DNA from 2 places in the Cyanobium sp. NIES-981 genome. Region 2 is predicted to be linked to the other one. Evidence: riboswitches for the same ligand, from Rfam matches in the RefSeq annotation. Region 2 holds a riboswitch; the other holds the start of a gene.

Region 1 (4,338 bases), 1.0 Mb from region 2:
GATGGCAACCCGGCTAGGGGTGAGCGGAGCGGTGGGCGGGACGGGGGCCGGAGCGGGAGCTTCCGCTGGCAGATGGTGGCGGTGGGCGGCCCCCCCTGGCAGGGGGGCATGGGCTTCGCCAACCCCGACAACCTGGAGGTGGACCGCTCCGGCAACGTGTGGCTCGTGACCGATCGCTCCTCGCGGCCGGACCCGGGCGATCCCTTCGGCAACAACAGCTGCTGGGTGCTGCCGAAGGACGGCCCGGCCCGGGGAGAAGCGCTCTGCTTCGCCACCGGCCCCATGGAGTGCGAGCTCACCGGCCCCTGCTTCGACGCAGGGCAGCACACGCTCTTCCTGGCCGTGCAGCACCCCGGTGAACTGAACGGCACCCGAGCGGCCAACGCCTCCACCATCCTGCGCACCCCCCTGGTGGACCGGGGCGGCACCTCCTTCGTGCAGGAGCGCACGGTGCCCCTGGGCTCGAACTGGCCCTCCGGCGTTCCGGGCCGGCCGCCCCGTCCTGGGATCGTGGCCATCCGCCGCGCCAGCGGCGGGCCCCTGCTGCCGTGAGCCCTGCTGCCGGCAGCTCCGGGCGGGCCGGCAGCAGGGCCCGCGTTCCCGCCAGCATGGGCAGGCTGCTCCCGGCCCCGATGCTCCCTCCCTGCCCCCTCTGCCCGCTCAGCGGCCCGGCCCTGGTGGCCAGGATCGCCGGGCTGCAGGCCACCGTGCTGCTGCTGCTCACCCTGCTGATCAAATCCCGGATCCAGATCAAGACCGCCTCGGCCATCGGGCTGGTCCTGCTGGCCCTGCAGACCCTGGTGTTCCTGGCCGTGGGCGGCGCCCTGGGCCTGGCGGCCACGGGCGCCGCCGCCGTGATGCTCCAGCGCCGCCAGGCCCAGGCCGCGTGAGCGACCTGCCCCCCTGGCGCCCCCTGCTGAAGGGGGCACGCCAGCGGGAAGGCCGCTCGCCCGCGGCCCGCTGGCTGCAGCTGGCCACGGTGGCCGCTGACGGCACCCCGCGGCTGCGCACCCTGGTGTTCCGGGGCTGGGCCGATGGCGCCAGCCTCGATCTGCTCACCGACGGGCGCAGTGCCAAGGCAGCCGAGCTCCGCCACCAGCCCGGGGTGGAGCTCTGCTGGCTGCTGAGCCGGGCCCGCTGCCAGTTCCGCCTGCGCGGCCGGCTTCTCGCCTTGCCTCCCGACCTGGAGATGGGCGAGCGGCAACGGCACTGGCGGGGCCTGAGCCCGGGCGGCCGGGCGCTCTGGGGCTGGCCCGCCCCGGGAGCCCCCCTGGAGGCTGGGGCGCCCTTCCCGGCAGACCTGGCCGACGACGTCCCCATGCCGGAGCACTTCCAGCTGCTGCGGATCGGGATCGGGCAGGTGGAGCTGCTGGAGCTGGTGGGCCACCCCCATCGCCGCCGCCGCTGGCGTCGCGAGGAGGGATGGCGGGAGGAGATCCTCAACCCCTGAGCCGGCCGTCCGCACCGCCCAGCCCACGCCCACTGCCCAGCCCACGCCCGTGCCCCCCGATCGCCCCCTGTGCGCAGAATGGGCGGGAGACGGTTTCCGGGGCCACCGCCGGAAGGCAAGGAGGAAAGCCCGGTGCAACTCCGGCACTGTCCCGCAGCTGTGAGGGAGCCCGGCTCCCGAGTCAGAACGCTCGCCGTTTTCCCCATTCCTTTCTGCCCGGCGCGGACACCGGGAGAATCCATGCCCCAGTTCCCGAGCACCCGTTCCCTGGCCGTGCTGGTGGCCCTCGCCACCGGTACGGCCCTGCTGGCGGGCCAGCCTGCCCAGGCCCACAGCATCGCCAGCGGCGGGCTGGCGGCCGGCTTCCTGCACCCCCTGGCCGGCACCGACCATCTGCTGCTCCTGATCGCCGTGGGCGCCGCAGCCTCCTGGCTCTCCTCCCAGCTGCTGCTCTGGGGGCTGGCCGGGGCCCTGGCCGGCGGGCTTTTCGGCGCCCTGGGCGGCGGCCTGCCCGCCGCCGAGCTGCTGGCGGCCCTGGCGGTGCCCGCGGTGGCCGCCCTGGTGCTGCAGAGCCCCAGGGCCAGCCAGGCGCCGGCCCTGGGGCTCTGCGGGGGCCTGATCGCCACGGCCGTGGCGGTCCATGCCATGCTCCACGGCCAGGAAGCACCCGCGGGCGTCGCCTCCGCCCTGTGGTGGGCCGGATCCGGCGCCGCATCCCTGCTGGTGAGCGGCGGCAGCTACCTGCTGCTGCGCCGCCTGCCCACCCGCTGGACGGCGGCGGTGGCGCTGCTGCTGGCCCTGTTCGGCGGCGTGATGGCCCTGGCTCCGCTCCGCGCTCTGGTGCTCTGAAGCCCGGTGCACTGAAGCCCGGTGCTCTGTAGTCGCTCCCTGAGAAGTGGCTCTCTGAGAGCTTTGCTCCGTGAAGCGGGCGGCGGGAATCGAACCCGCATCATCAGCTTGGAAGGCTGAGGTTTTACCACTAAACTACGCCCGCATCAGTACACACGTACTGGCGTGAGTCCTCGGGCTCGGCGGCTGGGGGCTCCGCGGCCTGAGGGCTCGGCCATTATGGCCTGCGTCCGGAACGCTCCCCACGCCCTTGGCGACCACCGCCCGCGAAGCGCCTCCGGCATCGGCGCCCCTCACAGATGCCGCCGACCTGCGCGGCGGCCCACGCCAGCGACTGCTCTGGGCCTACGGCCTGGGGGACGTCGGCACCGGCATGGGGGCCTCCCTGATCGGCTTCTACCTGCTGCGGTTCTATGTGGCGGCCGGCCTGCCCCCCTGGCTGGCCGGGCTGGCCTACGGGCTGGGGCGCCTCTGGGACGCCATCAACGACCCGATCGTGGGCTGGCTGAGCGACAAGACCAGCAGCCCCTGGGGGCCGCGGCTGCCCTGGATCCTCTGGAGCGCCGCCCCGCTCGGGGTGGCGATGGCGGCCATGTGGTGGCTGCCCCCGTGGCAGAGCCTGTGGACCAAGTTCACCATCTTCTTGCTGGTCTCGGTGGTGGCCAACAGCCTCTACACCTGCGTCAACCTGCCGTACACGGCTCTGGCGGCGGAGCTCAGCACCGATGTCTCCCTGCGCACCCGGCTCAACACGGCCCGCTTCACCGGATCGATCCTGGCCACCGTGACGGCGGCCCTGCTGGCGGGCGTGCTGGTGCGCGACCTCAGTGATGCCAGCAGCTACCTGCCCGTGGGGCTGGTGGCCGGGCTGATCATCACCGCCTCCGCCCTCCTGTGCGGCTGGGGGCTGATCCCCGCCGCCCGCCAGTGCCAGCGCCCGGAACGGTCCACCGGCACCACCCGGCGGCTGTTGCGCCGGGTGGTGCGGAACGGCCGCTTCGGCATGGTGCTGGGCCTCTATCTCCTGCTCTGGTGCTCCCTGCAGCTGATGCAGGCGGTGTCCCTGTTCTTTCTGCCGGTGGTCATGGAGGTGCCCGAAAGCATCAGCAAGCTGATCCTGCTGCCGTTTCTGGTCAGTTCGCTGGGCGGCCTCTGGCTCTGGACCGCGGTGTCCCACCGCCGCGGCCGGCTGGCGGCCCTGCGCTGGGGCGGCGGTCTGTGGATCGCTGCCTGCCTCAGCGTGATGCTGCTCCAGCCCCTGGACAGCTCGATGGAGGCCTTCGCCTGGCCCGGCAATGCCATCAGGCTGCTGCTGCTGCTGGGCACGATCGTGATCGCCGGCATCGGCGCCTCCACGGCCTACCTGATCCCCTGGTCGCTGCTGCCGGATGCCATCGATGCCGACCCGGAAAAACCGGCCGGGCAGTACAGCGCCTGGATGGTGCTGGCCCAGAAGGTGTGCATCAGCCTGGTGATCACCCTGCTCGGTGTGCTGCTCACCGCCAGCGGCTACGACGAAGCCCTCCCCAACGCTGGACAGCCCGCCAGCGCCCTGGTGACGATCCGGCTGTGCATGGGGCTGATCCCGGCGGTGCTGGTGGTGCTCGGGCTGGTGGTGATGCGCCACTGGCCCCGCCGTCTGCCCCGGGCCGCATGAGTCGCTCCTTCCTGCTGCTCCGCCCCCTGCGGCTGCCCCGCTGGCTGCGGCGGCTGGGGGTGAGCTGCATGATCGGCGGCCAGGCGGTGAGCGCCATCGCCCGCGGCCGCATCGGCTTCAACGACCTGATGCAGGAGCTGCTGGAGGCTGGCCCCGGCAGTTTCCTGATCGTGGTGATCACGGCCCTGGCGGCCGGCACCGTGTTCAACATCCAGGTGGTGGCCGAGCTCTCCAAGCAGGGCGCCAACGCCGCGGTGGGGGGCCTCCTCGCCCTGGGCCTCTCGCGGGAGATCGCCCCCCTACTCACCGCCACCCTGCTCACCGGCAAGGTGGCCACCGCCTACGCCGCCCAGCTCGGCACGATGAAGGTGACGGAGCAGAT
Region 2 (4,338 bases):
CCGAGAACTGGCCCACGGCCTCGAAGGCGCTCACCACCGTGAGGTCACAGGGGCCGAGCTTGCCGGGCTTGATCGTGCCGCCATACACGAAGATCGCCGGAATGTTCATCCGGGCCATCGCCAGCATGGCTCCCGGCATGTTCTTGTCGCAGCCGCCGACCGCGAGCAGACCATCCATGCTCTGCGCATTGCAGGCGGTTTCGATCGAATCGGCGATCACCTCGCGGCTCACCAGGGAATACTTCATCCCCTCGGTGCCCATGGAGATGCCATCGCTCACCGTGATGGTGCCGAAGGTCTGGGGCATGGCCCCGGCGGCATGGGCGGCCTGCTCGGCTCGCCGGGTGAGGTCGTTGAGCCCCAGGTTGCAGGGCGTGATGGTGCTGTAGCCGTTGGCGATGCCGATGATCGGCTTTCCGAAGTCGTCATCACCGAAGCCCACGGCCCGCAGCATGGCCCGGTTGGGCGAACGCTGAACGCCCTGGGTGATCGCATCGGAACGGAGCATGGCCGCAGCGGAAAGTGCCTGCCAGGCAACCTACCGGCCGGTGGCCATCGCCTCGAGCTGGCGACGCACGGCGTCGATGGCCTCGTTGAGTTGATGCACCTTGTCGTGCAGCTCGCGGTCATTCCGTTCGGAGCCCGGGAGCGCCGTCGGTTCGTCGAGCCCACCGCCGCTGTCCTGCAGCCGGGAGAGGCGCAGGGCGCGCTGCTGGCGGCCGCGGAGGCGCCGCTTCTCGGCTTCCGAGAGCAACCACCAGGCCAGTCCCGCCGCGCCGATCACGGCACCGGCCAGGGCGCTGATCAGCAGGGCCGAGGAATCCCCCGCCGCAGCGGCCGCCGGGTAGGTGGACGATCGGCCGCGCGAGGCGCCGGATTCCGCATGCGGGCCTGCCATCTGCAGCCTGGAACTGCCCCAAGCCTAGGCAGTGGTGCCCGCCACAGCAGCGTCGGCCGCTGGCGTGGCGGGCAGGGCGAACAGGCGCTCGGCCACCCTGCCGATCCCAGGTTCGATCTCCTGCCGTTCGGTGAGACCCGGATCCACGCAGCTGGTGTAAAGGGTGAGCCAGGGAAAGCGCTCACCGAGCAAGGAGAGGCCAGGCCCGGAGGCCAGGGTCGCGACCACCCGCAGGCGGTCTCCGCTCACGCCACGCCGTTCCAGCTGCTCCAGCAGAGCCACCAGGCTGTGGCCCGTGGCCACTTCAGGGGCGAAGACCAGCACACCGCAACGGCTCTCGATCGATGCCGGCAGGGTGCTGCCGCAGCGGTCCACATGCTGCACCCGGGCGGCGGGCAGCACCTGGCGAGCCCCGTCCCACAGGCCCAGGCCGGCGGTGAGAACGGGCAGGGCCAGGAGCGGCACCCCCGGATCCACCACCCTGCCCTCGGTAGCCCCCAGGCATCCCTCGATCGGGGTGCTGCGCTGGGGCAGCCAGTCGCGCAGGGCCTCATAGGTGAGCCAGCGGCCCAGCTCCGCCGTGGCCGTGGCGTACACGGCAGGGGGGGTGTGCCGGTTGCGCAGCACGCTGAGCCAGTGGCCGATCAGGGGGTGGGGAGGAACCACCACCCGCAGGGTCATCCCCATGGTTGCCATAAGTTGAGGCTTCACCGTAGTTGTGTGCCGATGGGCCGCCTCCGTTCCTTGCTGCTGACCCTGGGCCGCCAGCTGGTGGCGGCCTGCCTGCTGGGCGTGGTGCTGATCGGCTCGACGCCGGCCGCTCAGGCGATCACGGCTCCTGAACTGCGGGGCCAGAGGGCCCTGCAGGATCTCCAACCCGACATGCATGGCCGCAACCTGCGCCAGCAGGAGTTCCTCAAGGCGAGCCTGGAGGGCTTCGACTTCAGCGAGGCCGACCTGCGCGGAGCCGTGTTCAACGGCAGTTCGCTGCGCGAGGCGAACCTGAGCGCCGCCAATCTGGAGGACGTGGTGGCCTACGCGACCCGCTTCGATGACAGCAACCTGGAAGGGGCCATCCTGCGCAACGCCATGCTGATGCAGAGCCGCTTCAAGGGCAGCAGCATCACCGGGGCTGACTTCAGTGACGCCGTTCTGGACCTGCCCGAGCAGAAGGCCCTGTGTGCCCGCGCCACGGGTGTGAATCCCAGCACCGGAGTCGCGACCCGCGACAGCCTGGCCTGCCGCTGAGGCCGCTGGGGGTGGTCCGGGGCCCTGCCCATAGGATCGGGGTCCGGTTCCGCTGGTGATCAGCCAGCGGAGGCAACGGGGAAAGCCGGTGAAAGACCGGCACTGTCCCGCAGCTGTGAAGGCAGATCGAGCCTGGCTCCCTGTGCCCAGTCAGAACGCCCGCCGGATTTCCTGAACTCTCGGCGCGGACCGAACCATGTCCTTTTCCATCAGAGCCCCATGGGCGGCAGGCCTGCCCCTGGCGGCGGCTGGCGCGGCCCTGTCGCTCGGCCTGCCCGCCAGGGCCCACCACCTGCTCGATGTCAATGCACTGCAGCCGACACCCCTGAACGGCCTGGTGAGCGGATTGCTCCACCCCGTGATCGGCCCTGATCATCTGCTCTTCCTGCTGGCCCTCTCCCTGGTGGGTCTGCAGCGTCGCGGCCTCTGGATGCTGACCCTGCTGGCCGTCGGGATGCTGGGGAGTCTGGCCGGGTTGCTCGCCCCGGGCCTTCCCGGCGCCGAGCTCATCGTGGCCGGCACCCTGGCGGTGGTGGCCCTGGTGCTGTGGAGGTGGCTGCCGACCACCGTGCTGCTGCCGTGCATGGGCGTGCATGGCTACGTGCTCAGCGGCTCCGTGCTGGGATGGACCGCCATGCCCATCGGCTTCTACGCCGCCGGGCTGCTGCTCAGCCAGGCCGCCCTGCTGGTGTTCGCCCTGGCGCTGCTGCGGCGCCTCACCGCCAGGATCCCGGCGCGTGGGCTGCGCTGGTCGGGGCTGCTGCTGGTGGGTGCCAGTGCCTCCCTTGCCCTCTCCAATGCTGTGAGCTGAGGAGCCTCCATGACAACGCCAGTCGTGCCGCCCTCGCCCCGGCGGCTGCCCGTCACCGTGGTGACCGGCTTCCTCGGTGCGGGCAAGACCACGCTTCTGCGGCAACTGCTCACCAGGGGTGGCCAGCGCCTCGCGGTGCTGGTGAATGAATTCGGTGAGGTGGGGCTCGACGGGGATCTGCTGCGCAGCTGCGGCTTCTGCCCTGAGGACGAGATCGACCAGCGCCTGGTGGAGCTGGCCAACGGATGCCTGTGCTGCACCGTGCAGGACGACTTTCTGCCCAGCATGGAACTGCTGCTGCAGAGAGCAGACCAGCTGGACGGCATCGTGGTGGAGACCAGCGGCCTGGCCTTGCCGGAGCCGCTGGTGGCGGCGTTCGGCTGGCCCGAGATCCGCTCGCGCACCCGGGTCAATGGTGTGGTCACCGTGGTGGACGGTGAAGCGCTGGCCCAGGGGGCTGTGGTGGCGGATCCCGGGGCCCTGGAGGCCCAGCGTCAGGCGGATCCAAGCCTGGACCATGCCAGTGCGATCGACGAGTTGTTCGCCGAGCAGCTGGAGTGTGCCGACCTTGTGCTGGTGAGCCGGGCCGATGGCCTCGACGCCGCCGGTCTGGAACGGGTGCGGCGGCGGGTGGAGGCCCTGGTCCGGCCTGGAACCCCGATTGTTCCGATGGAGCGGGGCCGGATCGACCCCGCCCTGGTGCTGGGGCTCCACGGCCGCGACGACGACCACCTCCTGGAGGCCGGGGAGCCCCACGACCATGACCACAGCCATGTGGCCATGGATGCCGTGGCGCTCCGGCTGATGGGCGTCTGGAGCCGGCCCCAGGTGGAAGCGGCCGTGGCCCAGCTCTGCCGTGAGAGCGGCCTGGTGAGGGTGAAAGGGCGGCTGCTCCTTCCAGGCAAGGCCCGGCCACTGATGATCCAGGCGGTGGGTCCCCGGCTCGAGAGCTGGTTCGAGGCCGGGGGATCCGGCGATCAGCCCGCCCGAGAGATGCCAGCGGGGACCCTGGAACTGGTGATGCTGGGCTTCGGACTTGACGCCACGGGGCTGGAGGCGTCCCTGCGGCAGACCCTGGAAGCGACCTAGTCGAGGGGGAGATCCCCCTGGGCGCAGATGCCGTCCCAGCAGAGGGCCTGCTCCTCGCTCCAGCGCGGTTCCACCGGCACCCAGGTGGTGGCCGGCTCCCCTGTTCTGTGCCGTTGCATCGTGACGCTGCCGCGCCCGTCGTGGCGGAATTCGATGCTCTGACCGTCGAGAAGCAGACGCCAGCGCCTGCCGATCTCCTCCACCTGGAGATGGCAATCAGCCCAGGGACCGTTGCGGTCGCGGCAACGCAGCTGAATCGGCTCAGCCAGCGGCGTTGCTGCAGCGGCCGCCA

What was found. Region 2 has a riboswitch for cobalamin ahead of CBM981_RS02675 (HupE/UreJ family protein). Riboswitches for the same ligand answer to the same signal wherever they lie in the genome.
Region 1: linked by a shared signal. The riboswitch ahead of CBM981_RS07875 (HupE/UreJ family protein) and the one ahead of CBM981_RS02675 (HupE/UreJ family protein) in region 2 are both predicted to bind cobalamin.

The regions. Positions count from the first base shown of each region.
Region 1 is NZ_LT578417.1:1,536,904-1,541,241, forward strand. It holds gene CBM981_RS07860 (PhoX family phosphatase) at 1-552, shown strand, start outside; gene CBM981_RS07865 (hypothetical protein) at 549-890, shown strand; gene CBM981_RS07870 (pyridoxamine 5'-phosphate oxidase family protein) at 887-1,450, shown strand; cobalamin riboswitch at 1,524-1,663, shown strand; gene CBM981_RS07875 (HupE/UreJ family protein) at 1,691-2,299, shown strand; tRNA gene CBM981_RS07880 (tRNA-Gly) at 2,374-2,444, opposite strand; gene CBM981_RS07885 (MFS transporter) at 2,550-3,956, shown strand; gene CBM981_RS07890 (ABC transporter permease) at 3,983-4,338, shown strand, end outside.
Region 2 is NZ_LT578417.1:513,506-517,843, reverse strand. It holds gene ilvD (dihydroxy-acid dehydratase) at 1-508, opposite strand, end outside; gene CBM981_RS02690 (hypothetical protein) at 539-898, opposite strand; gene CBM981_RS02685 (uracil phosphoribosyltransferase) at 923-1,585, opposite strand; gene CBM981_RS02680 (pentapeptide repeat-containing protein) at 1,625-2,146, shown strand; cobalamin riboswitch at 2,174-2,328, shown strand; gene CBM981_RS02675 (HupE/UreJ family protein) at 2,343-2,957, shown strand; gene cobW (cobalamin biosynthesis protein CobW) at 2,967-4,046, shown strand; gene CBM981_RS02665 (hypothetical protein) at 4,043-4,338, opposite strand, start outside.